Regions from separate parts of the Shewanella sp. NKUCC05_KAH genome, predicted to be linked through region 2. Evidence: predicted binding sites of a transcription regulator. Region 2 holds the regulator's gene; each other region holds the start of a gene.

Region 1 (10,280 bases), on a different contig from region 2:
GCCGTTGATTTGGGCGCAATCACCTAGCGCATAAATATGGGCATCGTTGGTTTGTAAGTATTCGTTAACGACGATACCTTTATTGACCTCTAGCCCCGCATGCTGGGCAAGTTGGCTGTTAGGGAGAAGTCCCGCTGCACAGATAACCGCATCACAAATAAACCGCTGGTCATTATCTAGGCACACAGAGATACTGCCATCTTGGTGTTGCAGTTGGCTGACTCGGGTTTGCAATTGCACTGTGACGTTATGCTGCGTTAGTACAGCGGTCAGTTTGTGGCTTAACATTTCGGGTAGCATATTCGGCATTAAGCTCGCTTGTGGATCGACCAAAAATACTTGCTTACCTGCAGTTGCTAAGTCCATTGCCAGTTCAACTCCGACCAAACCAGCACCGATAACCAGTACTCTCCTCGCACCATGGATGTCTGCTTCGCAGGCCTGATACTCCATTAAGCTGTTAACTGTATGGATGATATCGACGCCATCCCCCTCTATAGGTGGAATAAAGGGCCGTGCACCTGTGGCAAGCACTAATTTTTTGTACGCAATTTCGCGTCCTTGATGGCAACATACTACCTGACGAACTTTATCTATTTTTATGACTTCACAGTGATTTATCACATCAATTTGTTGCTCATGTGCAAATTCAGTCGCGGTCAATTTTATGAGGTCTGACGCCATTTTTTTAAGGCTAAACACATGGCTTAAATCTGGTTTATGGTATTCGTCACCAGAGTCGGCTGTGATAACTGTAATCGGTTGTTCGCGGTTTAAACGTCGCAGTGTTTTGACTAGCTGATATGCCGCGAATCCACTGCCGATAATGACGATTGGCTTAGGCATTAGTCACCTCATTTTTTATGACAGCGAAAACGCTTTTACCTAGGCCACATTCGGGACAGAGGAAGTCTTCGGCCACTTGAGTCCAAGGTGTGCCAGCAATGATATCTTGATTAGGTTCTCCTTTTTCAGGGTCGTAAACCCATTGGCAAACGGTGCAAATCATTGATTGTGTATCATTTAATTCGCACGCTTTTGTTGCAATCGGTGCAGTCATAGGGACGTTATTAGTAGCAGTATTTTCAGCTGTTTGACTGGCCGTGGTGGCTTGGCTAGGTTTTGACATGACTTGATTAATGATAGAGCGACTATTAGCGCTATCGAGGGGACGCAATGCCCATTCTCGCGCGATTCGCTGGCCGTGCTGACGGCATTCTTGCATCGCATCACGATCGGGACGCCATTTGACTTTTAATCCCACTGAAGTTTCGAAACCAGCATCCATCAAACGAGTGTGAATTCTATCGACTGCGCCGCCATTCCAGCCATAACTACCAAAAGCTGCCGCCTTTTTATTGCGAAAACGCAGGCCCGTGATTTCTTCAAGCATGGCGGCAATTTTAGGCATCATCACATTATTCATGGTGGATGAGCCGACTAAAATACCTTTTGACCTAAATGCCTGTGCAAGGATTTCGTTTTTATCATGACGTGCGACGTTATACACTTTTACCGCTACATTGGGGTCAACATCATGGATACCTTGAGCAATACCGTCGGCCATCATGCGAGTATTATTGGACATAGAGTCGTAGAGAATCGTGATGCGGTCTTCTTGATAAGCGTCGGCCCAAGCTAAATATTGGTGAATAATTTGGGCTGGATTATCACGCCACACAATGCCGTGTGAAGTTGCGATCATATCTACAGGTAAATTAAAGCTTAATACTTCGTGAATTTTAGCCGTTACTAGGCTGCTAAAGGGCGTTAAAATGTTTGAGTAGTACCGTAGGCATTGCTCCATTAATTCATTTTGATCAACCTCATCATTGAATAAATGTTCATCGCAATAGTGTTGGCCAAAGGCATCGTTACTGAATAAAACCGCATCTTCGGTGAGGTATGTCATCATGCTATCTGGCCAATGCAACATAGGTGCTTCGATAAATATCAGTTGCTTACCATTGCCTATTGCTAAACTATCACCTGTCTTTACGGTAATGAAATTCCATTCTGGGTGGTGGTGATGTCCTACAATGGAGTCGACCGCATTTTCACTGCAGTAAATTGGTGTGTTAGGAATTTTGGCCATTAATGCAGTCAGGGCGCCTGAGTGGTCTTCCTCTGCATGGTTCATCACAATATAGTCTATGTCGGTTAAATTAATTTCAGCTTCAAGATTTTGTAAGAATTGCTGGCTAAACCGATGATCAACTGTATCAATTAACACGGTTTTTTCTTCACGGATAAGGTAGCTATTGTAGCTTGTGCCTTTAGTTATCTTGTACTCAGTACCATGAAAATCTTGCACTTCCCAATCGCGTTGACCCACCCAGTGGATATTGTTTTTTACATGAATAGTCATAAATACACCTGTGATAATTAATAATGAATGCGCTACGTAAATCTTGCTTATTTAGTTAAATCTCTTATTGCACTCACCATGCCAATATTTTAAGGTTTTGATTTTTATTGGTATTAGCGTATTTCAACATTTTAAATCACTTGCTGATGTCATAATGACAATTTGATATTAGTCAAATTGACATTACACTGTTGTCAATATGACTTTATTTGACTGTGGATGTGCTATGAGTGCCCATGCTGATTTAACTCAGTTAGCCTTAGATTTAACTGTCGGCGTGTCGACGCAAGACAGATTTGAGCGTTTGTTGGCAGTGGTCAGGCGGCGTGTCAATTGTGATGCTGCGGCATTATTGGCATTTCGGGAGCAGCAATTTGTCCCCTTGGCGATAGATGGGCTCTTTGCCGAAGTGTTAGGGCGGCGCTTTCAAATTAGTGAACATCCGAGATTAGAGGCTATCGCCCGTGCTGGCGATGTGGTTCGTTTCCCGGCCGACAGTGAACTTCCTGATCCGTATGATGGTTTAATTCCACATCATAGTGCGAACTTACATGTACATGCTTGCATTGGTTTACCACTAATCGCGAACGATCGCTTAATTGGGGCGCTCACCATTGATGGTTTCAACCCTCATCAGTTTGATGGTTTTAGTGATAGCGAGTTGCGTGTGATCAGTGCACTGGCCGCAGCCAGTCTTAATACTGCGTTATTGATGCAACAGCTAGAATCCCAAGTTGTTGAAGTTTCCAATGGCACAGAGGTGCTCAATCGTCCTGCTAGTCAGCAGGAGATCATAGGGCAATCCACACAGATCCAATCGCTAAAGCAGCAGATAAGTGCCGTGGCAGGCACTGATTTATCGGTATTAATTACCGGCGAAACTGGCGTGGGTAAGGAGTTAGTGGCCGCGGCGATACATAATCAATCGACCAGAGCCGATAAATCACTTATCTATTTGAACTGCGCTGCATTGCCGGAGTCCGTCGCCGAAAGCGAGTTATTTGGACATGTAAAAGGGGCATTTACGGGGGCAATCAGTCATAGGCAAGGCAAGTTTGAACTCGCTGACAAGGGGACCTTGTTTTTAGATGAAATAGGGGAGCTTCCCTTGGGGCTGCAAGCTAAGTTATTGAGGGTTTTACAATACGGTGAATTACAGCGAGTGGGCAGTGATAAGAGCCTAAAAGTGAATACTCGGATTATTGCTGCCACTAATCGAATTTTGCACCAAGAGGCAACGGAAGGGCGCTTTCGTTTCGATCTTTACCATAGGTTGAGCGTATTTCCTATCCACGTAGCACCATTAAGAGAGCGTGGGCAAGATATTGTCATGCTGACAGGTTTTTTTCTTGAACGTTGTAAAGCGAAGTTAGGACTCACCCATATCAATATCACACCCGCAGCGCAGCAGTTATTAGAGCAATACACATGGCCGGGTAATGTGCGTGAGCTAGAGCATGCGATACACAGGGCTGCGGTGTTGGCGAAAGCCGAGCTAAAAACGACTTACATCAGCTTAAGTAATAAACATTTTCAGCTCGATTCTTTGATGAATCAAGCACACAGAACAGTCGACGAAGATAGGCCATCAGATGCCGCAACGCCAGCCATTGAATTAGCATTTAGGTCTGAGTCGGCCTGTCGTGAGCGACAATCGCAAGATAATTCTAGTGTTATGCTGGGGCTTAAGGCTGCGACTGAGAGATATCAGCGTCAACTTATTCGTCAAGTTTTAGCCGCGAATCAACAAAATTGGGCTGCGTGTGCAAGAATATTGCAAATCGATACAGGTAATTTGCACCGACTTGCAAAACGGTTAGGTTTAAAAGAATAAAATATTGCGTGAAGAGATTTTATTCTGCAGCAAAACCCCTGCCTCGATTCTTAGAAGAACAGTGTTGCTACGCCTAAGAGTGCGAACAATACGGCGCAGCCACGGTGTATCCACAACATAGGCAATTTTTCGGCGCTGAAGTGGCCTGCGATCACTACGGGTACGTTAGCAAGCAGCATGCCTAAGGTTGTGCCTGCAACCACCATAGTTAATGAATCGTATTTTGCGGCTAATACCACAGTTGCGATTTGCGTTTTATCCCCCATTTCGGCGATAAAAAACAGGATAAAGGTGGCGAGAAAGGGGCCCATTTTATAGAAACGGCTCTCTTCTGCATCGACTTTATCGGGGATTAACACCCAAAGAGCGATCGCGAAGAAGGACGCAGCCACTAAATAACGTGCAAGATCTGGGCTTACCCAGTTAATGGCCCATTGACCAATCCAAGCTGCGGCAAAATGGTTAAATAATGTCGACAGTAAAATACCTAAAATAATGGCGGTTTTATTTTTAAATCTTGCGGCGAGGATTAGTGCAAGCAATTGAGTTTTATCACCAATTTCGGCGATAGCAACCGTAAAGGTTGAGGCAAGTAGGGCTTCCAAGTGTGATCCTTTAGGGGTGGTTATGACATAAGCACAATAAACCGTCCACCCCTAGGTGCGGTCATTGTGCTCAGGTCTTGCTGGACAAATCTATGATTTGCTGTGAACACCATGGCATGTTGCCAAGTATGTTGATGTTCACCCTAGATGACGATGGCTCGAAATCCAGTTAGCTACTCCCCCGAAGCGAGGTGGGCATTATACCTAGGTAAGATTTAGTTTCAAGCACGAGTTTATAACAGTAGGTGCTGATAAATGTTTGACGGGTGTCAGAAAAATACCGATCCACATTCTGTAACTTAATGAATATAAATGAATTATTTTTTGACAACGTTGTCTTTTGTTGCTAATTTAGCCAAGTCATTTCTACTTAGTTACATACTGTTAACTCGTAGTGACTCAATGATAACGACTGTATTTGGCAAACTAATTGAAAAGTTAGGACGCAAAGCTTCCGGTCTAAGGTTGTAAATGGATTTTTTAGTGAACTAAGATAGCGGAGTTGCCGCAGAATTCGATTTCTGTGAAAGATAAACGACTGCTGTTTAATGCTGTTGTTTGCCCAAATACCACTTTTATATCTAAGCCTATCATTATGTTTAGGATGATAGGCAATCAATGGAGTGCATTAAAGTGGCAAATCCTACTGTTTTTTCCCCTATTTCTAAATTGAGTTTATTGGCCGCGGCAGTAATGGCGACGAATGCGTTTGTGAGTATCTCTGCGCAGGCGCACGGTTATGTTGTGGCACCTGAATCGCGTTCATATGCCTGTAAAACAGGTAAAAATGCCAATTGTGGTGCGGTGCAATGGGAGCCACAAAGTGTTGAGGGGCCATCGGGTTTTCCTGAATCAGGTCCTGCTGATGGCAAACTGGCGAGTGCTGGCAATGGTGCTTTTTCACCTTTGGATGAACAAAGTCCGAGCCGTTGGGCAAAGACGGATATTAAAGCGGGCTGGAATAAGTTCAGTTGGCAGTTCACAGCAAACCATGTCACCCGTAATTGGCGTTACTATTTAACTCGCCAAGATTGGAACCCAAACCAAGCTTTGAGCCGAGCGAGCTTTGACTTAGCCCCCTTTTGCGTAGTTGATGGTGGTATGGAACAGCCGCCTAAGTTAGTGACCCATGACTGCTACGTGCCAGAAGGTCGCAGTGGTTATCAAGTGATCTTGGCCGTGTGGGAAGTGGGAGATACGACGAATAGTTTCTACAATGCTATCGATGTGAACTTGGGCTCGGGTCCTATTGTGCCGAGTGAATGGCAAGATGTGGGGGATATCAATCCGTCACTCGATCTAAAAGCAGGCGATAAAGTGATGACCCGGGTGTTTGACGCTAATGGTGAGCAAGCGGCTAAGCAAACAGTCATTACCATTAGCGATGCGACTCAAGGTGATAAACAAAATTGGCCTTTCCTATTAGCAAGCGCGATTAATGCCCAGCAGTCCCAGTTAAAAGCGGGACAAAAAAATGCATCGGGTGTGATTGAGCCTGTGTATGGCAAAAACGACATTTTTACAGCGAAAAACTCAGGTATTGAGCGTGTCGAAGTGGGATTTGATTTAGCACCTGCTCCGGGCAACAGCTTAGAAGTCACTTCACTTGCCGACGATTATCAAATTATCGATGGTGCGGCGAAGGTCAGCTTTGATGTGACCAGTAACGCCGAGATGCTAGTGTCAGCGTATTTGTTTAGCCATGATGGCACAGCGTCAGGTTTTGTGAGCCAAACTGTTAACAATACCAGCGCGAGCTTAGTGTTAGACGTCGTTGAGCCTAAAGCTGGGCATTATCATTTGCAGGTAAAAGCTGAGCCTAAACAAGGTGATGTTATTCAGCAGAACTTTGATCTCTTCTTAAAGGATCAAGCTCCTGCACCAGAAGCTGATTTTGTATTCCCAGCAGGCGTGAAAGGTTACGTTGCAGGTACTACAGTGTTACAGCCTAAAAATGGCAAAGTGTATCAATGTAAGCCATTCCCTTATAGCGGCTATTGCGTGCAGTGGTCGGCTTCTGCCACAGGATTTGAGCCAGGTGTTGGCGCTTCTTGGGCTATGGCGTGGACTGAGCTGTAAATTAACTTTTTGAGCTAACCTAGCTTCAAAAAGGTGTCATTGGGCTTAAACATATCCGTGTGTTTAAGCCCTTTTTGTCTGCATCGGATGGAAAAAGACCGGCTTTATTTTGATTCGAGCCTAATACAAGATTACAGGTATTCTCAACAAAGGTAGCGATTTTGTTGGCTTGTATATTTTCGTTTATCACAGCGCTATTAAGTTGTTACCGTACCGTTTGCTACCCTTCTTTGTTCACAACTGGCTTGCCCACTGGGTTTGGCTCTGTTAATGTCCCAAACTATCTATTTAATCGATGCTTATATCGGTACATTAATTTGGGCTATCACAATTGAAAGTCATGCCATTTTTCAATAATCGATTTAGTTAGCCTCAATGGCTACTGGGTTGAAACATTCAAAAGCTATTGGGGCCAATTGATCTGCTAGGTCGAGATCTGATTGGATGCTTTAAGTGATGTGTCGCTTATTTCGATTTAAGACGCAAGGCTTTATCGGTTCAAATCTTACTCAAATAAAATAATAATTAATTATTGAACAGGACTATTGTGTGAATTCAAAAATGTTAGGCTCGATCGCCATCGTTGCCGGGACAGCCATTGGCGCAGGTATGTTAGCGTTACCTTTAGCCACAGCGGCTTTAGGTATTATCCCTGCCTTAGTGTTACTCGTCGTTATTTGGGGCGTGTCCGCCTATACCTCATTACTTATGCTCGAAATTAACTTACGCACTGGCGTGGGGGATAACGTGCATGCTATTACGGGTAAGTTACTGGGTAAAAAAGGTCAAATAATTCAAGGTGCTTCTTTCCTGAGTTTATTATTTGCCTTGACCGCGGCTTATCTCACCGGCGGCTCTTCGTTATTAGTGCTTAAAGCGAAGAACATGTTCGATATCGTGCTCGATAATCAAGTCGCAGTGTTGTTATTCACACTGGTGCTTGGTGGCTTTGCGGCGCTAGGTGTTGCTTGGGTCGATAAAGTTTCACGTTTCCTATTTTCGTTAATGATTCTATTGCTCGTGGTGGTGGTATTATTTTTATTGCCCGAAGTCAGTATTGCTAGCATGGCAACGGGTGCGATTACCGAGTCGATGACCAGCAATTGGATGGCGGCAATTCCCGTGGTGTTTACTTCGTTTGGTTTCCACGTCTGTATCGCCACCTTAGTGCGTTATCTTGATGGCGATGCGGTATCACTGCGTAAGGTGTTGTTAATCGGCTCGACGATCCCACTTGCTTGTTATGTTCTGTGGTTATTGGTGACTTTAGGCACAGTCGGCGGATATGAGGTGAATAGTTTTGAAGGTTCACTACCTTCACTCGTCACGGCATTGCAGGATATTGCTCATACGCCTTGGATCAGCAAATGTATTTCATTATTCGCTGACTTAGCTTTAGTGACCTCATTCCTCGGTGTGACCTTAAGTTTATATGACTTTATCGCCGAATTAACTCGCGCCAAAGAAACGTTTGCCGGCCGTATTCAAACTTGGTTACTGACCTTTATTCCGCCTGTTTTGTGTGCCTTGTATTTGCCTGAAGGCTTTGTGGCGGTACTGGGATTTGCGGCCGTACCATTGGTCGTGATGATCATCTTTTTGCCAATTGTTATGGCACTGCGTCAACGTCAGTCGCAGCTCGGTGGTTATCAAGTGTCTGGTGGATCTGTTGCGTTAGTCATTGCTGGTTTGTTAGGTGCCGTGATTGTGGGGGCCCAGCTATTTGTTGGGATCTAATTCATTGCGATAGGTGGTTTTTTTTAGCGAACGCGTCCGGGTAACTTTGATTAAATGTATTTGCTTTGTAAGCGAGTTTTTCAGAGTCTGTTATAGAGAGTGTCGCATGTGATAAAGTCAGGCCCCGGCCTGACTTTTTGCTTTTTAGGTTTTAAAGCGAGTGATGTTGGGTTTTAGCACAGTTATTTAAAATTAAAACAACGCTATTAAAACGAGAAAATGGCCCAGCTTGCGCGTGGCTTCATTCACATAAAACGGACTTAACACAATGAAAAAATGGTTACTCACAGTTGCCGTGGCCGCTAGTTTTGGCGCACAGGCTGACGAAGGTATGTGGCAGCCCCATCAACTGCCTGCTATGGCTGATGAGCTAAAAGCAAAAGGCCTTGAAATTGATGCAAAATCGATTTCTAAACTCACCGAATTCCCGATGAATGCCGTGATAAGCCTTGGCGGTTGCACTGCATCATTTGTATCGCCAAAGGGCCTAGTCGTGACTAACCATCACTGTGCCTATGGGGCGATTCAATACAACTCCACTCCTGAGAAAAATCTGCTGCAGGATGGTTTTTTAGCTAAGACCTTCGCCGATGAATTACCTGCGACCCCTGGCTCACGTGTCTATGTGACTGAAGATGTCACTAATGTCACTGAGCGAGTTAAAAACGGGCTTGAAGGTAAAGTGGGCAGCGCCTTCTATCAAGGCGTTGAAAGCCAAGAAAAAGCGTTAGTTGCTGAATGTGAAAAAGAAGATGGTTACCGTTGCCAAGTGTATAGCTTTCACGGTGGTCTCGAATATTATCTGGTTAAACAATTGGAAATCCGTGATGTGCGTTTAGTCTATAACCCAGCCGCGAGCGTGGGTAAATACGGCGGCGATGTAGACAACTGGATGTGGCCACGTCACACAGGCGATTTTTCTTTCTACCGTGCTTATGTATCTAAAGCGGGTAAACCCGCAGAATTTAGCAGCGACAACGTGCCATACGAGCCAAAAAGTTTCTTAAAAGTATCGGCTAAAGGCGTGAGTGAGGGTGATTTTGTGATGGTTGCAGGCTACCCAGGTCGCACCAACAGATATCGCACAGCCACTGAAGTTCAAAATGAGTTTGAGTGGGCTTATCCCGAAGGCAAAATGCTGCGTGAACGCTTTATAGAGATCATTAAAGAAACCGCGCCAGAGGGCAGCGACGAGCGTATTAAGTACGAGAGTCAAATTGCTGGCCTTGCAAATTACGCGAAAAACTTCACTTCTATGATTGAGTTTTACGGCAAATCAACCATGTTGGCCGACCGTAAAGCCCTCGAAGCTAAGCTGGCGGCGTGGATAGCCAAAGACAGCAGTCGTGAAGCGAAATACGGTAAAACCTTAGCGGAATTAGATGCCTTGATTGCCAAAGGCAAAACGCATCAAGAGCGTGACATGATCTTAAGCTACATAGGCAGCACGACTATGTTGCCGACGGCGCGCAGCTTATATCGCCTCGCGAACGAGAAACAACTGCCAGATATGCAGCGTGAACCGGGCTTCCAAGATCGTGATATGACACGTCTAAAAGCCAGCATGGAGCGTATTGATCGTCGTTATGCGCCAAGCGTTGATAAAGCGGTATTGCTCGACATGCTAAAACGCTACGCCGCACTGCCAGAAGATCAG
Region 2 (10,280 bases):
GGCTCTAGCCAATGCGGCGCGGCGTTGCATACCACCGGACAACTCGCTTGGCATCATCTGAGCGGCACCACGTAAACCTACGGCTTCAAGCTTCATCAGCACGATAGTGCGAATAATGTCTTCAGGCAGTCCAGAATGTTCACGCAGTGCAAACGCCACGTTATCGAACACATTAATGTCGGTAAACAGCGCGCCACTTTGAAACAGCATGCTCATCCGCTTACGCAGACTAAATAATTCATTGCGACTCACGCCATGGATATCGTGACCGTCGAATAACACTTGTCCATGGTCAGGCGTTAATTGGCCGCCAATCAATTTCAACAGGGTCGTTTTGCCTATGCCGCTCGGCCCCATGATCGCCGTCACCTTGCCCCTTGGAATGGACAGGCTAATATCTTCATATATCACACGCTGACCGCGGCTAAACCCCAAATTACGGATCTCAACCAACGGCGTTTGTTCTTGAGTCATGCTTGATTCCGACATTTGCAAATGAGGTGATCCTAGTCTTCCGAGACTGACCAATCGAAGAGCCGCAAATTGTACGTAATTGCGCTTTAACCTACAACCGAATCGACACTATCGCCCTGCGATACTTTCAATTTGCCTCATTTACAGCGAAAATGCGCCCTAAGTTTTCACTCTGCACAGGTAAAATGTTACTTAATGTTTTCAACCTGGTTGCAGAATTGGCAGTATTGGCTAATTCGTTCGCACTTAGCTCACTCTTTGCCCACTTTTATCGGGGAGAGTCGATACGCAATTGCGCAATAGAGGCATCCCATAGGGTAATACCCGCTGCGATATGGAATAAATCCATTGAAATAAACGACAAAGACGATGATATTGCTCAAGACCTTCTGCCGCTAAACACGTTATTGTGCGTGAATAGCTAACGCAGCTGAACTTGACGAGTCGGATCAATCGCTCTAGCCTGCCGCAATTGTTTTGCTGTTTTCGGTAATTAACCACAGCAAGACATAAGCTAAATTGTCTGAAAACAAACTAATACTTGGCAGAAAGCCTATTACATATCATCTTTATCGCGTACCAAATTGTGCTATTCCAATCCCATCAATGGGGCGACAAAGACAATGCAAAAAGAGAGATAGACATGGTAGACAAATCACAACTGCGCCAATGGGGTTGTAAAGTTATCGACATTGAAAAGTCAGCCCTAGACAATCTTTATCAATATGTTGATTCGGCTGAATTTGCAGAAGCTTGCGAGTTGATCCTCAACTGCACAGGCAAAGTGATTGTCATGGGAATGGGCAAATCGGGCCATATCGGCAATAAGATTTCTGCCACCCTCGCCAGCACAGGAACGCCCGCATTTTTTGTGCATCCGGGTGAAGCCAGCCACGGCGATCTGGGTGTATTAGCCGATAACGATGTGATTTTAGCGATTTCAAATTCCGGTGAGTCGAGCGAAATCCTCACCTTAATGCCGGTCATCCAACGTATGGGCGTGCCTGTTATTGCGGTAACGGGTAAACCCGAATCGAATATGGCGCGATTATCTAAAGTGCATTTATGTATTGAAGTCCCAGAAGAGGCTTGCCCACTTGGACTTGCCCCAACCTCAAGTACCACAGCAACCTTAGTGATGGGCGATGCCATCGCCATTGCGCTGCTGCAAGCTAAAGGCTTTACCCGTGATGATTTTGCTATGTCCCATCCTGGCGGTGCATTAGGACGTAAGTTGCTGTTAAAAGTCTGCGATGTCATGCATAGCGGTGATGACTTACCGCTCGTCAATCACGATATTTGCATCACAGAGGCTCTGTACGAAATCTCCAAGAAAGGCTTAGGCATGACGGCGATTATCGATGATCAGCGCAAGCTTGTTGGTATCTTCACCGATGGTGATTTACGCCGCGTTATTGATGCAGAAGTGAATTTACGCACGACGCCCATTGCCGATGTGATGACCCGTAACTGCGTCACGATCACGGATAATGTATTGGCCGCCCAAGCGCTGCAAGTGATGGACTCAAAAAACATCAACGGATTAATTGTTATTGATAAAGACCGCCATCCTATCGGCGCTCTTAACATGCTAGACATGGTTAAAGCAGGAGTCATTTAATGCCACAGCAAGGATTTTACGGCCCAATCAGTGATGATGTGTGGCAACGCGCGCAAAAGATTAAACTGTTAATCTGTGACGTCGATGGGGTGTTTTCCGACGGCCGTATTTACTTGAGCAATAGCGGCGAAGAGCTCAAAGCCTTCCATACCCGTGACGGTTATGGCGTGCGCTCACTCCTCACCAGCGGTTTCAACCTCGCCGTGATCACAGGACGTCAATCCAAAATCGTTGAAAACCGTATGACAGCCCTTGGTGTTACCCATATTTACCAAGGCGTAGACAATAAGTTCGAGCCCTATGAAGCATTGCTCGCACTTTATGGTGTCACCCCAGAAGAAGTGGCTTATATCGGTGATGATATTGTCGATCTCCCCGTGATGAATGTCGTCGGTTTAGCGGTCAGTGTTGCTGACGGCCACCCCTATGTACGCCAACACGCCCATTTTGTGACTACGCTCAATGGTGGCCACGGTGCACTGCGTGAACTCACAGATCTGTTACTCCTAAGTCAAAATAAATTCACTTCGGCCCATGGAATGAGTATATGAGTCGTGTGACACTCGCGATTATCGCTTTTTTTGGAACCGCACTAGCGCTTTACTGGCAGGTCCAGAACAAACACAGCGGTGATTCCGATAACAGAGTAAAAGATCAAAATACCCCAGATTTCATCGTTGAAGATCTGCGCAGTGTTGAGTTCAATGAGCAAGGACTAGTGAATAGCCGTGTGACGGCGAAACACATGGAACATTATGATTCAACGAATCAAACTTTCTTTACTCAACCTGTTTATCTTGTTTATCCAGACCAAGGTAAAGCACAATGGCAACTCAGGGCAGATCAGGGCAAGCTAAACAAGGAAACTGGCAAGGTTGTATTAGAAAATAATGTTATTATCGATGCCATTAGCCCAGAAGAACCGATTCAGACCTTGTCCACCAGTTATCTGGAACTCGATCTCAACACTATGATAATGACCTCTGACCGTACCATTTACGTCACAGGGAAAGATTTTAATATTCAAGGCCAAGGCCTTTATGCCGACCTCAACGCGCAAGAAGTGCAATTGACCAGTCAGGTAGTAGGAACATATGAAGCAAAATAACGTATTACTTGCCAGCCTAATGCTAATTATGAGCATGAGTGCTTTCGCGAAAGTGGGCGACTTAAAGCAAGAAGTCAAAATTAAAGCTGTGAGCCAAACTGCGGATATCAAAAACAACCAGATCATCTTCTTTGGTCCAGTTGAAGTTACCCAAGGCTCAATAAAAATCCAAGCAAATGAACTGCGTGCATTTTCCGCTGAAGGTGAAAATAGCAAAACTTTGGTCGCCACAGGCAACCCTGCTACGTATAGCCAGATATTAGACGATGGCCGTCCTGCATCGGCTAGCGCGAAAGAAATTCGTTACGATATGGCAAGCCGCACCTTAACTCTGAAAGGTATGGCGTCATTAGATCAAGCGGGTAGCCAAGTTACAGGCAATTTAATCCGCTATAACATGATTCAACAGAAATTGATGGCCGAGAGTACTGGCAGTGGTGACGATCGCGTGATCACTATTATTCAGCCAGAAAACTATCAAGATGATGCCAAATCAGATGCTCCAGCGGATAAACCTGTAAAAAAGCAGGACTCTAAATGACCCAAATCACCTTAAGAGCACAAAATCTGGCGAAAAGTTACAAGAGTCGCCAAGTGGTTAAAGACGTCAGTCTGACGGTAAAAACCGGTCAAGTCGTTGGCCTACTCGGTCCAAACGGTGCAGGTAAAACCACGACCTTTTACATGGTTGTCGGGCTAGTGAAGAGCGATAAGGGACATATCTTTATCGACGATGATGATTTAACCGCAGATCCTATGCATCTGCGTGCCCGCAAAGGCATAGGTTACTTACCGCAGGAAGCCAGTATCTTTCGTAAGCTAACTGTTCATGACAACATCATGGCCGTACTGCAAACTCGTAAAGAACTTAAAAACGAAGAACGAGAAGAAGAACTAGAACATCTGCTCGAAGAGTTTCATATCACCCACATCCGTGACAGCCAAGGCATGTCATTGTCGGGTGGCGAACGTCGTCGCGTCGAAATTGCGCGAGCTTTAGCCGCTAATCCTAAGTTCATTTTGCTCGATGAACCGTTTGCAGGCGTCGATCCTATTTCGGTTATCGACATCAAGAAGATTATCGAACAACTCAAAAGTCGCGGCCTTGGCGTACTGATCACAGACCATAATGTCCGCGAGACATTAGATGTATGTGAACATGCTTATATTGTGAGTCACGGAAACCTGATTGCCGAAGGAACTCCAGCAGAGATCTTAGACAATCAGCAAGTTAGGGCTGTGTACTTAGGTGAACAATTCAGGCTATAGTTAATCGAGCGAAGCCAATGGAGGCAATTTATACCGCCATTGGGCTTCACTCAAGATAATAATAAGCGACCTCATCCAACAATAATAACGTAGGGATCAGCGGTAACATGAAAGCGTCACTCCAGCTCAAACTGGGTCAACAGTTAACCATGACGCCACAACTACAACAGGCTATACGTCTGTTGCAACTGTCGTCATTAGAACTGCAGCAAGAGATCCAGCAAGCATTAGATTCTAATCCCCTTCTCGAGCTGGAAGAGGATCAATTCGACGCCACTAAAACCCCTGTAAACCAAACGCTATCCGATACGGATTTCAGTGAATCTAGCACTCTGCCACCAGAAAAAGACAGCTCCACCATAGACACGGCAGAGTCGCTAACCAAAGAATCCATGCCCGATGAGCTCCCCATGGACACCACATGGGATGAAGTGTTTACCGCCTCCCCAAACTCAGGCCCCGGCGGCAGTCGTGAAGACGATATGCCCTTCCAAGGCGAGACCAGTGAAGGTTTGTACGAACACTTAGAATGGCAAAAAAACCTCACGCCGTTTTCTGAAACCGATTTAGCCATTGCCACCGCCATTATTGATGCAATCGACGATCAGGGCTATCTCACCCAAAGCACTGAAGAAATTCTCGAAGCCATGGGCAATCCTGAAGTTGAGCTTGACGAAGTCGAAGCCGTACTCAAGCGCATTCAGCATTTTGATCCCATAGGCGTTGCCGCCCGCGATTTAAGTGAATGCCTGCTGATCCAACTGTCGCATTTCGCCGCTGATACTCCCAACCTAGAAAACGCCCGTATGCTGATCAAAGATCATTTAGATCTGATCGCCGCCCGTGATTTTAGGTTGTTGATGCGTAAGACTAAATTAAAAGAAGATGAATTAAGGGATGGTATAGCACTCATCCAAACCCTCAATCCTCGCCCAGGTTTGTTGATCACGCCCAATAATGACGAATACGTTATCCCAGATGTGTCTGTGTCGAAGAAAAATGGCCGCTGGGTCGTTGAGCTTAATCCTGACTGCATGCCCAAAATCAATGTAAATCAACATTATGCTTCTATGGCACGCAGCACAAAAAACCAAGCCGATAGCCAATTTATTCGCGGCCATCTGCAAGAGGCTAAATGGTTTATTAAGAGTCTAGAAAGCCGTAACGACACTTTGCTTAAAGTTGCTAATTGCATAGTGCAATATCAGCAAGGTTTCTTTGAGTATGGTGAAGAAGCCATGAAGCCTATGGTGCTTAACGATATTGCTGAAGCGGTAGAAATGCATGAGTCCACCATCTCACGGGTCACAACTCAAAAATACATGCATACCCCTAAGGGACTTTTTGAACTAAAATACTTCTTCTCTAGCCACGTCGGGACTGACGATGGTGGTGAGTGCTCATCCACAGCAATCAGAGCCTTTATAAAGAAACTGGTGGCAGCGGAAAACCAGAAAAAACCATTAAGCGATAGTAAGATGGCTCAACTTCTGGCAGAACAAGGGATCAACGTAGCCCGCAGAACCATTGCGAAGTACCGAGAGGCTATGCTTATTCCACCTTCTAATCAGCGTAAAAGTTTATAACCTACAGTGGATATCGGAGGACGTTTCTATGCAAATAAACCTAAGTGGGCACCATATCGAAATTACCGAATCGTTACGTGCATATGTAGAAGAAAAGTTTTCAAAACTTGAACGCCATTTCGAACAGATCAATAATGTGCACGTTGTGCTCAATGTTGAGAAAATGCAACAGATTGCCGAAGCGAGAATAAACCTCATAGGTGGTGAAGTTTTTGCTACTTCAGAGCATGCTGACATGTATGCCGCTATAGACGCCCTGATTGACAAGCTTGACCGTCAGGTTATTAAACACAAAGAGAAGTTAACAAAACACTAATAATGGAACTTTGTACCATACTGCGGCCGGAGTGCACTACCTGCGCCACTCCGGGCAGCAAGAAAAAGGTACTGGAACTCATCAGCGACTTAGTCGCTGCCCAGTACCCGACCCTCTCATCTCAAGAGATATTCGAAAGCCTAGTGGCGCGCGAAAAGATGGGGAGCACAGGTATAGGTAACGGCATCGCCATTCCACATGGTCGACTAGCCGATATAGATCAGCCCATTGCCATACTCATTAAGTGTGAAGAGCCGATAGCATTTGATGCTATCGATAAGCAACCTGTTGATATTTTATTTGCACTACTGGTGCCTGCAGACCAATGTCAGCAGCACTTAAGTACCTTGTCTTGCATGGCCGAAAAGCTGAGCGACAAGCAAATATTAAAGCAATTACGCAAGACGCATGATGAAACGGAACTCTATCAGGTAATCACTGGATGAAACTGGTCATAGTGTCGGGCCGCTCAGGCTCAGGCAAATCTGTCGCCCTTAGGGTACTCGAAGATCTCGGCTATTATTGTGTCGATAACCTTCCCTTGCCATTGATTGGCAGTTTGCTTGAGCAACTCAAAGGCAGTAACGATCTCGTCGCCATCAGTGTCGACGTGCGTAACATGCCTGAGCAGGATAAGGTCTTAGTAAAACAACTCGCTAGCCTACCTCCAGATACTGAGTTAACGAGCTTCTTCCTTAACTCCAGCGATAAAATTCTGCTCAAGCGTTACAGCGAAACCCGCCGTTTGCATCCTTTGTCGAAGAGCCGAGTCTCTTTGCAAGAAGCGATAAAGCTGGAGGGGAAACTGCTCGAGCCTATGTCAAAACTGGTCGATCACTACATAGATACGTCGAATTTGAATATCTATGATTTAAGCGACCAAGTCCGACAAATTCTCCTTGGTAGTGTCGATAAAGAACTCGTGATCAACTTCGAGTCCTTTGGCTTTAAGCACGGAATGCCCACCGAAGCCGACTTTATGTTCGATGTACGCTTTCTACCTAATCCCCACTGGGAGCTGGCGCTGCGGCCATTGACTGGTTTAGATGAACCCGTAGCTGAGTTCTTAAATCGCCAACCACTGGTCAATAAGTTCATCTGGCAAATCGAAAATTTACTGGAGACTTGGCTGCCGCACCTTGAGCGTAACAATCGCAGTTATTTAACTGTGGCCATTGGCTGCACAGGTGGACAGCACAGATCGGTTTACGTCGCAGAGCAATTGGCCAAACGCTTTAGTAACGGTAAACATAAAGTGTATGCCCGTCATCGAGAGCTCAACAATGCCAAAGCTTGAACGTCAGATAACTATCTGTAATAAGCTCGGTTTACATGCCCGTGCCGCCACTAAGTTGGTGGTACTGGCTTCCGAGTTTGATGCGACCATCACCTTAATCCAAGGCGATAAACAAGCATCGGCCGCCAGTGTGCTTGGCTTGCTGATGCTTGAAACTGGTATGGGTAAAACCATTAAGCTGATCGCCGAAGGCCCAGATGCAGAGCCGGCTCTCGATGCCATTTGTGCCTTAATCGACGCTAAGTTTGACGAAGCCTGTTAGTTTCACTTCACACTAAGCACTTCATCGTTAGTTTCACTTCATGTCTAGTTTAAAAAACTTGTCATTCAGACATGGCAAAACATTTGTCGCTCGACGATACAAGCTACTGGCGATTACACTAGCGGTCATTGCGCTGGCCTTACCTTAGCCGCCTTAATCTGTGTCATCGACTGACGCTTAGTCACCGCTAAATCCTAGCCTAACACCAAGATCTCAAACCAATTTGCCGCACAATGGAGGACAAATGCCCGTAGATAATGCAGAAAACGATCACACCGGACATAGTCTTGACCAGTTAAACCAAGCGCTTAGCAGCGGCATGTTTGTACACGTGCGTAATATGCTGCAAAAAATGGCCGCCTCAGATATCGCGCTGATCTTAGAATCATCACCGCCAAATGCCAGACAAGTACTGTGGCAGCTCATCGATCAGGAACAAATAGGCGACATACTCGATGAGTTGAGTGAAGAACTCAAAGACCCACTGATCCGCAGCATGAGCCCTGAGCGAGTCGCGAAAGCGACAGCAAGCATGGACACCGACGATCTCGCCTATATTCTGCGAAGTCTTCCCGACGCCGTTTACAAACAAGTGTTGCAGTCGATGACGGAGCAAAATCGCCTGAGGGTAGAACAAGCCCTATCTTATCCAGATGAGACCGCCGGCAGCTTGATGAATACAGATACAGTCACCTTAAGACCCGATGTGAATATCGATGTGGTGCTGCGCTATCTTCGGCAAAGGGGCAACCTACCCGACACCACAGATACCTTATATGTGGTCGACAAACAGGACAAAGTCCTTGGCGGGGTTAGGCTGGCAGATCTGCTGACTTGCGCGCCAAGCACCACAATTCGCAATATCATGGATCCCAATATTCAAAGTATTCCGGTGAGCATGTCCGACAGCGAAGTCGCGCAGAAATTCGAACGCAATGACTGGGTATCGGCACCTGTCGTCGACTGTGATGGTAAGCTGCTCGGACGTATCACAATCGATGACGTAGTCGATGTTATCCGCGAAGATGCTGAACATTCCATGATGGGTATGGCGGGGATGGACGGAGATGAAGATACTTTTGGTCCTGTGCTAAAAAGTACCCTACGTCGCTCGCTCTGGCTCACTATAAACTTATTCGCCGCCCTGCTTGCCTCGTCGGTCAGCAATATGTTTGAAGGCACTATTGAGCAATTTGCCACTATCGCCATCCTAATGACGATTGTCCCTAGCATGGGCGGTGTTGCCGGTAATCAGACCTTAGCGCTCGTGATCCGCGGTATTGCTTTAGGCCATATCGGCCAAAGCAACGCTCGCTGGCTTATCGGTAAAGAGCTATCGATTGGTTTTCTCAATGGTTTGATGTGGTCGATTTTAGTCTTTGTCGCCGTGTGGCTATGGAAGGATGATATGGCACTGGCGGGCTTAATTGGTAGCGCTATGCTGATCAATATGACAGTAGCTGGGCTTGCAGGTGCGAGTATTCCATTGATTTTAAAACGACTTAAAATCGATCCTGCTCTCGCTGGCGGTATGGTGCTCACCACAGTCACTGACGTGGTTGGCCTGTTCGCCTTCCTCGGGTTAGCGACGCTCTACCTGATGAACTAACGCTTTAACAGTTTGAGCTAATAACAAAAACGGCACCTCAAAGGTGCCGTTTTTTATCCCGCTGGAAAACTAAAGAAGGCTATTTTGCCGGAGGTTGAAAACCATAACTGCTCAGAATCGCTTGGCCTTTTGTCGATAGAATAAACTCAGCTAACGGCGTAGCGGCAGTATTAGCGCCTTGTAAAACCAGTAAACCATAGTCGGCACCCACGGCGAGCTCCTGCGGTAAGTAGATGATTTGTAAACTCGGCACCTCTTTTTTAGCCAGCACAGCATTAGTGCAATAGGTTAAAAAGATATCCGCTTGCTTGTTTTCCATCACCCAGCCATAGGGGTTGCGATCTTTAGGCGGTTTAACGCTCTCAGGGCCGCCCGTCAGTTGTAATGCCTTGGTCTCTAACGCGGCTTTCGCATTGGGTTTTACCGCTTCGGCCTTAGCAAAAACGGCCCAGGCATAATCACCCGCTGGGTCGGCTTTCGGGGTTGAGGTACCGACTTTAACCTTAGGATCTAACAAGGTATCGAGTAACGTCGCACTCATCACCTGAACTGTGTCTTGAGCAATGGCGCAGAGTTGATTACGGGCAAACATTTGCACCGCTTCGCCCTGACCCGAATCCACTAATGCCTGTGGATGTTTCATATTCGCCGAGGCAAAGATATCGACTTTCTCGCCCTCTTGAATGCGTTTTAACAATAAACCTGAGGGTGCATATTGCGCTACAACACTCATTTGCG
Region 3 (10,280 bases), on a different contig from region 2:
AACGCTCCTCGCGGCCATATGTATGCCGTGACCGACGTGCGTAATACCCTACGTACTGGTGCGCCGAAAAATGCGGAAGATGGTCCATTGCCTATGGCATGTTGGAGCTGTAAGAGCCCTGATGTACCTCGCTTAATTGAAGAGCAAGGTGAAGATGGCTACTTCAAAGGTAAATGGGCTAAGGGTGGCCCTGAAGTCACTAACACCATTGGCTGTGGTGATTGTCATGAAAAAGGCTCACCAAAACTGCGGATCTCTCGTCCTTATGTAGACCGTGCAATGGATGCTATCGGTACGCCATTTGATAAAGCTTCGAAGAAAGACAAGCAATCTATGGTGTGCGGTCAGTGCCACGTTGAATACTATTTTGAGAAAAAAGAAGACAAAAAAGGTTTCGTCAAATTCCCTTGGGATATGGGCATAACTGTTGACCAGATGGAAGTTTACTACGACGGTATCGAGTTCTCCGATTGGACTCATGCGCTGTCTAAAACACCTATGTTAAAAGCGCAACATCCAGAGTATGAAACGTGGAAACTGGGTATTCATGGTAAAAATAATGTCAGTTGTGTTGACTGCCATATGCCAAAAGTGACTAGCCCTGAAGGTAAGAAATTTACCGATCATAAAGTGGGTAATCCATTTGACCGTTTCGAAGAAACCTGTGCAACTTGCCATAGCCAAACGAAAGAATTCTTAGTTGGCGTCACTAATGAACGTAAAGCTAAAGTTAAAGAAATGAAACTGAAAGCGGAAGAGCAATTAGTGAAAGCGCACTTCGAAGCTGCTAAAGCGTGGGAATTGGGTGCAACTGAAGCTGAAATGAAGCCTATCTTGACCGATATCCGTCATGCTCAATGGCGCTGGGACTTAGCGATTGCTTCCCATGGTGTTGCAGCTCACGCACCGGATGAAGCATTGCGTATTCTGGGAACTTCGGTAAGTAAAGCTGCTGATGCTCGTGTTAAGTTAGCGCAATTACTCGGTAAAAAAGGCATCACAGATCCTGTTGCGATTCCTGATATCTCTACTAAAGCTAAAGCACAAGCAGCCTTAGGTATGGACATGAAAAAGATGAATGCAGAGAAAGAAGCATTCAAGAAAGACATGTTACCTAAGTGGGATGAAGAAGCGAAAAAACGCGAAGCCACTTATAAGTAGGTTTTAATCAATCGCGGTTGAGTTTTCGATATGAGCTAACCCCTCATGCAAACAAAAGCCCTCGCTGACTCAGCGGGGGCTTTTTTATGAAAAAAATATCGAGTAATGTCAGGCGTTGCTCATGCTGGCCGAGTGAATACCACGGGCTAAATCGTTATTTAATCAGTTTTAATAACGCCCTAAACCGCTCGCCTTGGGCTTGATGTTGTAATTCAAATAATAGCGATTCCACGTTAGTTAATAGGGCGCCTCTGGCCGTCATCATTTGGATCCCGAGTTGTTTATTCTCAGCACTGCGTGACGATACGCAATCGGCGACTAAATGCACCGAATATTGCTGTTCGATAAGGTCACAACAGGTTTGGTAAACACACACATGGGTTTCAATACCCGCGAGTATGACGTGTTTGCGATTCGTCTTAGTTAATGCCTTTGCAAACGTGTCACAGTGCCAGCCGCTAAAATGCTGCTTAGCAATGGGTGAGCTGGTTTTCGCAAGTAAGGTTTGCAGCTCAGGGCTAGTTGCTCCGAGTTTATCGGGTAGCTGTTCTAACCACAGTATTGGAATTTCAAATAATTGTGCGCCTTGGATTAAGGTCTGTAGTTGTTGATGCAGCTTGTCACTGTTATCCATGATTTGTGCAAGTTTTCCTTGCACATCGACGATAACGAGAACACATTCTTCTGGTTTTAACATCGGGCCTTCCTTCTGCGCTTGATGATTGTCTTAGTGATGATCTTCGCTTTTGTCTAAGAGCTTGTGTTGTGATGCTCAGATTTCATCTCGATTTACGCTTCCCCCAGTAGACCCTAATTTAACCTTGTTACCAATAGGCCTAAGGTCGAATAGCTGTCGCACTTAAACTGCTCACTAAAAGAGTGCATCGCACCAGTTAGTGCTCGATTATGGTGCGTTTTTAACCTTAAAAAATAGTGTTAAACAATTTAAACCATTAATAATCAATAGATTAAATTGTTGGCCTAATGATTGAATTACCTTTGATACAAGTTAATAACAATCGCGTTTTTTTGGAGGTCAGGATGAAACTAGTCAGCGCTATCATCAAGCCGTTTAAGTTGGATGATGTCCGTGAAGCTATCGCCGGAATTGGTATTGAGGGCATGACGGTGACCGAAGTGAAAGGTTTTGGCCGTCAGAAAGGGCATACAGAGTTGTATCGCGGCGCCGAGTATCAGGTGGATTTTTTGCCAAAAGTAAAACTAGAAATTGCCACTAAGGCTGAAAATCTCGACATGTTGATTGAGGCGATTACCACTGCGGCCCATACGGGGAAAATTGGTGACGGTAAGATCTTCGTCGTTGATTTAGAACATGCTATCCGTATCCGTACGGGTGAACTTGATACTGAAGCGCTATAAGGGGCTGACAATGGAAGAATTAACGAAATTAGGCGGCACAGTCACTGAACTACGCTTTGCACTCGATACCTTTTACTTTTTGATTTCTGGCGCTTTAGTCATGTGGATGGCGGCGGGATTCGCTATGTTAGAAGCGGGTTTAGTTCGCTCTAAAAATACCACTGAAATTTTAACTAAGAACGTTGTGCTGTACGCGATTGCCTGTGTGATGTATCTGTTGGTTGGCTACAACATCATGTATGTGGATAACACTGAAGGTGGCTGGTTACCGTCAATTGGCACCTTAATTGGTTCGCAATCAGCAGATGCGAGCCATGCATTAGAATCTGACTTCTTCTTCCAAGTTGTATTTGTGGCAACGGCGATGTCAATTGTCTCTGGTGCTGTGGCGGAACGGATGAAGTTGTGGGCTTTCTTGTTCTTTTCTGTGGTGATGACAGCGGTTATCTATCCAGTAGAAGGTTATTGGACTTGGGGCCAAGGTTTTATCGCTAAACTGGGCTTTGTAGACTTTGCTGGTAGCGGTATTGTGCATATGACGGGGGCGACCGCGGCGATTGCTGGCGTAATATTACTCGGTGCGCGTAAGGGTAAATACGGGCCTAATGGTCAAGTGAATCCTATTCCAGGCTCTAACTTGCCAATGGCAACCTTAGGTATGTTTATTCTGTGGATGGGCTGGTTTGGCTTTAACGGCGGATCGCAATTAATGGTGTCGGATGCGGCGAATGCAAGCTCAGTGGCGAAAGTGTTTGTGAATACCAATACTGCAGCGGCTTTTGGTGCCATCTCAGCTCTTATCGTGTGTAAGATGATTTGGGGTAAAGCGGATTTGACCATGATCCTTAACGGTATTTTGGCTGGATTAGTGGCGATTACAGCAGATCCTCTCTCGCCTTCATTGTTAATGGCGGGTGTGATTGGTTTAGTGGCGGGCGGCGTGGTGGTGTTCTCGATTGTGGGCTTCGATCGCATTAAGATCGACGATCCCGTCGGTGCGATTTCAGTACACGGTGTGGCTGGTTTCCTCGGCTTAATGTGTGTGCCATTATCCAATGCCAATGCAACTATTACCGGACAGTTGACGGGCGCAGCGATCATTTTCACTTGGGTATTCTGCTCATCATTTGCTGTCTGGTATGTGATTAAGATAACCATGGGGATCCGTGTGACTGAAGAAGAAGAATACAACGGTATGGATGCTTCTGACTGCGGTATTGATGCCTATCCTGAGTTTGTTACGGTCAAAAATGCGGGCTGATTAAACTTGCACATTAATGCGTGATTCACCTTGATGCTTAGCTTGGAACGAGGGATAGTGAAGCAGAGCCTAGGCTCTGCTTTTTTATGGGTAATCACTGTGATTGAAGTTTAAGCACAGGGTAATAAGCTTAATTACTGAGTAATTCTGTTTTATTGCATAAATTAAGGAGTGTTCTATGAGATTGAATATAAAAACAATAGGTCAATTTTTGCGACTAAGTCTTATCGTCATTTCTGGCTGGATATCGGTTTCTGCCTTTGCAGGAGAAGTGATCGTTAATCGCTCAAGTGAGCCTGTCGATGCCTTTGCCGTGCGTGATCAAGTGCTCAAGGATTTTGAATGGCAGGAGTCGCTTCGTCGCCAGCAGCAAATCCAAATTTTGCAGGCTTTACCCTCAGGTTGCGTTACGGTCATGAAACCCTATCGACATTTTACCTGTGGGGAGCATAACTATCGGCCGTATGATTATCAGCAGCGTGAGTTATACATAGAAGTTGACCGACCTTCACAATAGTTAATTCGTTAAATTATTTGCAATTATTTTCAATCGATCGCGATTATCATTTTTTGTAACCATTTTATGTCGTCTTTTTCGCCATTTGTAATAAGCTCAAATAGGAGCTAATGGTGTGGGAGGACGTATGTCGAAACTATTCCGAGCCGTATACTTGAGTACGATCTTGATCGTTGTATTCAGCCAATTGTTTGCTTGTAGCTCGACAACCATTGAGCCTAATCCGTCGGATCTTGAGTCGTTACTTGCCGATTCACTGTTTACCCCTGTGGCCGATATTCCTTCTGTTGCGGATATCTTTTATCTGCCACCCGAGGTCGTGACAGACGTAAAACGTCGCTATGGGATATACACTTTGTCACACAATAACAACATGTTAGCCAATGAATGGTTAGCTAGTTATATCAATGCGAGTCAAACCAATAGCGCTAACATTGATTTTCGATATCAAGATAATCTGACCCAAATTGCCCGTGAAACCTATGCCCAAAGGGCGGGTAATTGCATGTCTTTAGTGGTCATGACTTCTGCGTTAGCGGACATATTGAATGTGAGTGCTGAGTATCAAGATATCGCGATAGAACCGGTATGGGATAAGCAAGGTGATTTCTATTTAATCAATGGGCATGTGAATTTACGCTTACTTCCACCTGAAAACGCACATTCAGTTTATGTGTCATCTACCGGAGTTTTAGTGGACTTTATGCCAGAGCGAGCTCTACGGGGATACGGTAAAACCCAAGTGGATCGGCAGACCTTAATCAGCATGTTTTACAACAATATGGCGGCAGAGTCTTTGGTGAACGGTGATTTAGACAGGGCCTATGCCTTGATTAAAGTGGGTTTAAAAGTCGGCCAGTTTGTTCCTTCACTCAACACGCTCGCCATTATTTACCGGCATAAAGGTGATGAAAAGCGGGCCGAACAGGTTTATCGCTATGCACTCAAGTTTGATGCGAAAAATCTGACAACGCTTTATAACTTAGCCTTGATTTTAGGGGAGCAGGGGCGGCTTGATGAATGGGCCGAAATTAATAAAGTGCTTGAATTAGCGCGAATACGTAATCCCTATTATTACTATGACATGGGGCAGCAAGCCTATGATGAGCATCAATACAACGAGGCCTTGGCTTGGTATCAAAGGGCGTTGGCAAAAGCGGATTATCGTCATGAGTTCTTCTTCGGTTTATCTAAAACCTACTGGGCGCTGGGGGACGAAAAGCGTGCCAAACTGAATATGGATAAAGCCTTGGCTTTGAGTCGAGATGAGTCAGAGCGTCAACGCTATCAGAGCAAGTTACAAGTCATGTTACAGCATTAGCATTTGCCCGCTCTTTTCTATAGAGCGCTGGCCATCAATTAAGCTTATTACGGGTAAACATCTTTGCTTGCTTACATAGGGCACCTAAATACACTTGCAGTAAATATGTTTATTCCTTTTTATCCGCCATATTCGATTTTGTTCATCAAGGCTGTGAGTTAGCTGGCATATTTGAATTTTGATTTTTTTAAAATATATTAAAACAATAAGTTATATTTGATTTTTTGAAATGGAGACAACTTGGTTGCATTGGCGCATGAGACTCGATAAATTGAACTCAGTATTGCAGTTGAGATCCCTTATCGCAGCGATAGAAATAGCCTAAAACACCAGCGTTGGAGCAGTAAAATTATGTATTACCAAAATGATGACGTTCGTATTAAAGAAGTAAAAGAGTTACTTCCACCTATCGCGATTCTTGAACGATTTCCTGCTTCCGAAAAAGCCTCTGCGACTGTGTTTAATGCGCGTAATAGTATCCATAATATTCTGGCTAAGTCTGATGATCGTCTATTAGTGGTGATTGGGCCTTGTTCTATCCACGATCCCAAAGCTGCGTTGGAATATGGACAGCGTTTGGTCTCACTGCGTGAACGTTATAAAGATCAACTCGAAATTGTGATGCGAGTGTATTTTGAAAAACCAAGAACCACAGTGGGTTGGAAAGGGCTGATTAACGATCCTTATATGGATAACAGCTTTAAACTCAATGATGGTTTACGCACCGCCCGTAAATTATTAGTGGATTTGAACGACAGCGGTATGCCAACCGCGGGTGAGTTTCTTGACATGATCACCCCACAATATATGGCTGATTTAATGTGCTGGGGAGCCATTGGCGCCCGTACGACAGAATCTCAAGTACACAGAGAGTTAGCCTCGGGTCTTTCTTGTCCGGTCGGCTTTAAAAATGGTACTGATGGTACGATCAAAGTTGCTATTGATGCGATAGGTGCTGCCAATGCACCACACCATTTTTTATCTGTGACTAAGTTGGGCCATTCGGCGATCGTTTCGACTAAGGGCAATCCTGATTGCCACATTATTTTACGGGGTGGCCGCGAGCCCAATTATAGCGCGCCGCATGTCACTGAGATTAGCCAGCAATTGTTAAAAGCAAAGCTTGCCGACAACATCATGATCGACTTTAGCCATGCTAATAGTAGTAAAGAGTATCAACGTCAGTTAGTGGTTGCTGAAGATGTAGCTGGTCAAGTGGCGGCGGGAAATACTGCTATTTTTGGTGTTATGGTAGAAAGCCATTTAGTGGAAGGTCGTCAAGATCTTATTGAAGGTCAAGAGTTATGCTATGGGCAGAGTATTACCGATGCGTGTATTGGTTGGGATGATACCGAGCGTCTGTTAGCCATTTTGAACCAAAGCATTATCGAACGCCGTCAGGTTTAATTGTCTGCTCGAGCGAACATAAACCGCAATTATACCTGAGTTAGCCGTTAACGATTGCGGGTTAAGTAAAAACAAAGGCGCTATCCTGGCGCCTTTGTTTTATCTATTTATTGCTTATTTCAACAATGTATTCATTTGCTTTGGCTAAGCTACCAAAGGCGGCAATAAGGTTGTTTCTACCTTTATCTTGTATCTCTGGATTGCCTGATTCGATCATCATCCACACCCAAGTTTGGATCAGTGGTAATGGCGGGTATTGAACTTTAGCGGAATCCAACATAAAGCTTCCTTTGATCTTAATTTAATTTGTTTGTCTTAATGTTCTCGCTAGAACTTGGGCGTATGAATCGCAAAATCTAGCGCGTAGAGGTTAACAAATTCTATTGATTTGTATAACCGCCTCCATGGCATTTTGGGCAAAACTGCAAAAATAATCAACAGCAGCAACTCTGTGCCAAGCCTTCTTCCATTGCACTCTTATCCTCTTATATACGGCTCTGAGGTTAAGCAAAACGGTACATGCCTGAACACAAATCAGTATAAATTCATTTATTGTGAATACGCCAGTGTAATGCGTAAGTATGATGTTTTGACTTTAAATACAATCAAAATAGCTGCTGAGTATGTCGTGAATAAGTCTATTTGTCTGTCAGGAAAATCTGATTGATTTTATTCAGACTTTGCTAGTTTCGCTTAGCTTATGTCCGGTGTGAACTGTTACAATTGGCATAACTCATTCAAGGTTATGTCTTATGCGCCCAACGTTATATTTTGAAGGTCCAGTCGATAAATTAAACTGGCACGTCATGAAACTGCTTTGGCCTTACTTATTGGAATACAAAGGCCGTATTGCGCTGGCGATGTCATGTCTCATCATCGCTAAGCTGACCAGCGTTGGTCTGCCTTTTATTCTGAAGCATTTGGTCGACACCTTAGATGCCGATAAAACCGCGCAAGCCCTCAGTGTGCCCGTAGGATTAGTGTTGGCCTATGGTGCGATTCGTTTACTGACGGCGATTACGGGGGAGATCCGCGATACCTTGTTTGGCCGCGTGACTGAGCGGGCGATCCGCCGTTTAGGCTTAGCGGTATTCGACCATTTACACCGACTGGATCTCGACTTTCATCTAGAGCGCAAAACCGGCGGCCTATCCCGCGATATTGAACGCGGCACCAGCGGCGTGAGTTTCCTCATGCGTTTTATGGTGTTCAACATAGTGCCAACCTTGCTCGAAATTGTCATGGTGATCGGCATTTTCTTCTATAACTATGGCATTGCGTTTGCGGCAATCACTTTTGTTGCTGTGCTGGCTTATATTATTTTTTCTGTGGTCGCGACCGAATGGCGTACTGAGTATGTTCGTGATGCGGCCAAGGCTGACTCGTTATCGAATACCCGCGCCATCGACAGCTTGCTGAACTATGAAACGGTAAAGTATTTTAATAATGAAAAGTATGAGTCGCAGCGCTATGACCAAGCGCTTGAACAGTGGGAGATCGCTAAGCGTAAGAATCGTTTATCTTTGTTTGCGCTCAATGGTGGACAAGCTGTCATTATCGCTTTGGCTATGACGGCTATGATGGCGCTGGCGGCATACAGAGTTACCTATGGCGATATGACCTTAGGTGATTTTGTGTTGATTAATGCGTTTATGATGCAGCTCTTTTTACCCCTTAACTTCTTAGGTTTTGTGTATCGCGAAATTCGCGGCGCGTTAGCCAATATTGAGCGCATGTTTAGCCTACTTGATAAACATCCTATGATAGTCGACTTACCCCAAGCACTCGATTTTCAACCCACTAAGGGTGAGTTGATATTTGAAAATGTTAATTTTAGCTACGATGAGCGGCAAATTCTGCGGGACGTGAGCTTTAAGGTTGAAGCCGGTAAAAAGGTGGCTGTTGTAGGTGATAGTGGTGCAGGTAAATCGACCCTGATTAAACTGCTATTTCGATTTTACGATGTGGACCAAGGTGCGATTAAAATCGATGGACAAGATATCCGCCATCTCACCCAAGATGCGCTGCGGCGTGCCATTGCTATAGTGCCGCAGGATACTGTGCTGTTTAACGATTCATTAGTCGAAAACATACGTTATGGTCGCCCGAGCGCGACGGATGAAGAGGTGCGTAACGCGATTAAACTGGCGCACTTAGAGCAATTTATTGCATCACTTGCCCTTGGTTGGGACACAAAGGTGGGTGAGCGCGGCTTAAAACTCTCTGGCGGAGAAAAACAGCGGGTCGCGATAGCAAGGGCCATTTTGAAGGGCTCGCCCGTGCTGGTGTTTGATGAGGCGACATCTTCACTCGATAGTCGCTCCGAGCAAGCTATTTTGTCGGCACTGCGGGAAGTCGCTAAGGGGCACACTAGCCTAGTGGTGGCTCATAGGTTATCGACCATAGTCGATGCCGATCAAATTGTGGTATTAAGCCAAGGAGAAATAGTTGAGCAAGGTAATCATCAGACTTTGCTGTTGGCAAATGGTCTATATGCCAAATTATGGCGGATACAAAATGAGCAACAACATACTCCTCTGAGCAGTTAATAGCGCAATACAGTTCAGTCTTTATTCAGCTTCGGCTCTCTATACTCAATGCCAACACATCAATCGGAAGAGATCTGGCATGGAAAATATTACACTGAGAGCTAATATTGAAGGCAAAGAAGAAAAAGTCGCCACTGATTGGTATGCCATCATGGCGACATTGAAAAAACGTGGTGTTGATTATGATTCATTGCAACGCATTCATGCTGAGTTGAACGCGGGCCTGTTGGTTACAACTCGGCGACTTACCTTGGCTAAAGTCAATCCAGAAATGGTGCTGGCAGGTGTGATCCGCGATATGAACGCGCCGACAAGTGACTTTATGGGTATGCATTAGGTGTGTTCGCTAGTGCTTTAGTACAGTTTAGGTGAGAACGTCCGAGAATAGAGGTGAGCCTCTATTCTTGATGCTCTAGAGAGACTCCAGAGATAAAATATGGCTGAATTAAGCTACGCCGTTCAGCTTCCCCGCTTTCCAACCTTCACATAAAAGATTCAATTTAGGTACTGACTCATCTATCAAAGTGAGTCGAATGATCTGCCCTTCGCGAAAACACACTAGTTCACCTTCGATCTCGGTCAGGCGATTACAGCTCTTACAGCTAGTGCTTACAGTTTTACTGGCGGGCAGTTGGCTTACGAAGCTAGATTTCAAAGTGTTTCCTTAAGTTCAATTGTGGGTAA

What was found. Region 2 encodes sigma-54, which starts transcription at its own class of promoters, with help from an activator protein. Its sites were predicted from a motif close to GTTGGCACGNNNNTNGNNT; they were not measured.
Region 1: norV (anaerobic nitric oxide reductase flavorubredoxin) is a predicted target of sigma-54. The motif match lies at 2,436-2,454, and genes of this name have one in related genera.
Region 3: KO533_RS05950 (P-II family nitrogen regulator) is a predicted target of sigma-54. The motif match lies at 2,137-2,155, and genes of this name have one in related genera.

Annotation. Positions count from the first base shown of each region.
Region 1 is NZ_JAHKQZ010000037.1:2,245-12,524, forward strand. Features, by position in the region: gene norW (NADH:flavorubredoxin reductase NorW) at 1-846, opposite strand, end outside; gene norV (anaerobic nitric oxide reductase flavorubredoxin) at 839-2,368, opposite strand; gene norR (nitric oxide reductase transcriptional regulator NorR) at 2,595-4,202, shown strand; gene KO533_RS22185 (TMEM165/GDT1 family protein) at 4,253-4,807, opposite strand; cyclic di-GMP riboswitch class I at 5,218-5,317, shown strand; gene gbpA (N-acetylglucosamine-binding protein GbpA) at 5,441-6,886, shown strand; gene KO533_RS22195 (aromatic amino acid transport family protein) at 7,448-8,623, shown strand; gene KO533_RS22200 (S46 family peptidase) at 8,892-10,280, shown strand, end outside.
Region 2 is NZ_JAHKQZ010000030.1:9,252-19,531, reverse strand. Features, by position in the region: gene mlaF (phospholipid ABC transporter ATP-binding protein MlaF) at 1-474, opposite strand, end outside; gene KO533_RS20870 (KpsF/GutQ family sugar-phosphate isomerase) at 1,118-2,095, shown strand; gene kdsC (3-deoxy-manno-octulosonate-8-phosphatase KdsC) at 2,095-2,646, shown strand; gene lptC (LPS export ABC transporter periplasmic protein LptC) at 2,643-3,203, shown strand; gene lptA (lipopolysaccharide transport periplasmic protein LptA) at 3,190-3,744, shown strand; gene lptB (LPS export ABC transporter ATP-binding protein) at 3,741-4,472, shown strand; gene KO533_RS20845 (RNA polymerase factor sigma-54) at 4,580-6,058, shown strand; gene hpf (ribosome hibernation promoting factor) at 6,087-6,374, shown strand; gene ptsN (PTS IIA-like nitrogen regulatory protein PtsN) at 6,377-6,820, shown strand; gene rapZ (RNase adapter RapZ) at 6,817-7,671, shown strand; gene KO533_RS20825 (HPr family phosphocarrier protein) at 7,658-7,933, shown strand; gene mgtE (magnesium transporter) at 8,178-9,542, shown strand; gene KO533_RS20815 (molybdate ABC transporter substrate-binding protein) at 9,622-10,280, opposite strand, start outside.
Region 3 is NZ_JAHKQZ010000004.1:237,916-248,195, forward strand. Features, by position in the region: gene nrfA (ammonia-forming nitrite reductase cytochrome c552 subunit) at 1-1,161, shown strand, start outside; gene KO533_RS05945 (hydrolase) at 1,316-1,858, opposite strand; gene KO533_RS05950 (P-II family nitrogen regulator) at 2,203-2,541, shown strand; gene KO533_RS05955 (ammonium transporter) at 2,552-3,802, shown strand; gene KO533_RS05960 (hypothetical protein) at 3,981-4,319, shown strand; gene KO533_RS05965 (hypothetical protein) at 4,447-5,640, shown strand; gene aroG (3-deoxy-7-phosphoheptulonate synthase AroG) at 5,992-7,047, shown strand; gene KO533_RS05975 (hypothetical protein) at 7,151-7,327, opposite strand; gene KO533_RS05980 (ABC transporter ATP-binding protein/permease) at 7,800-9,596, shown strand; gene KO533_RS05985 (hypothetical protein) at 9,676-9,933, shown strand; gene KO533_RS05990 (hypothetical protein) at 10,042-10,251, opposite strand.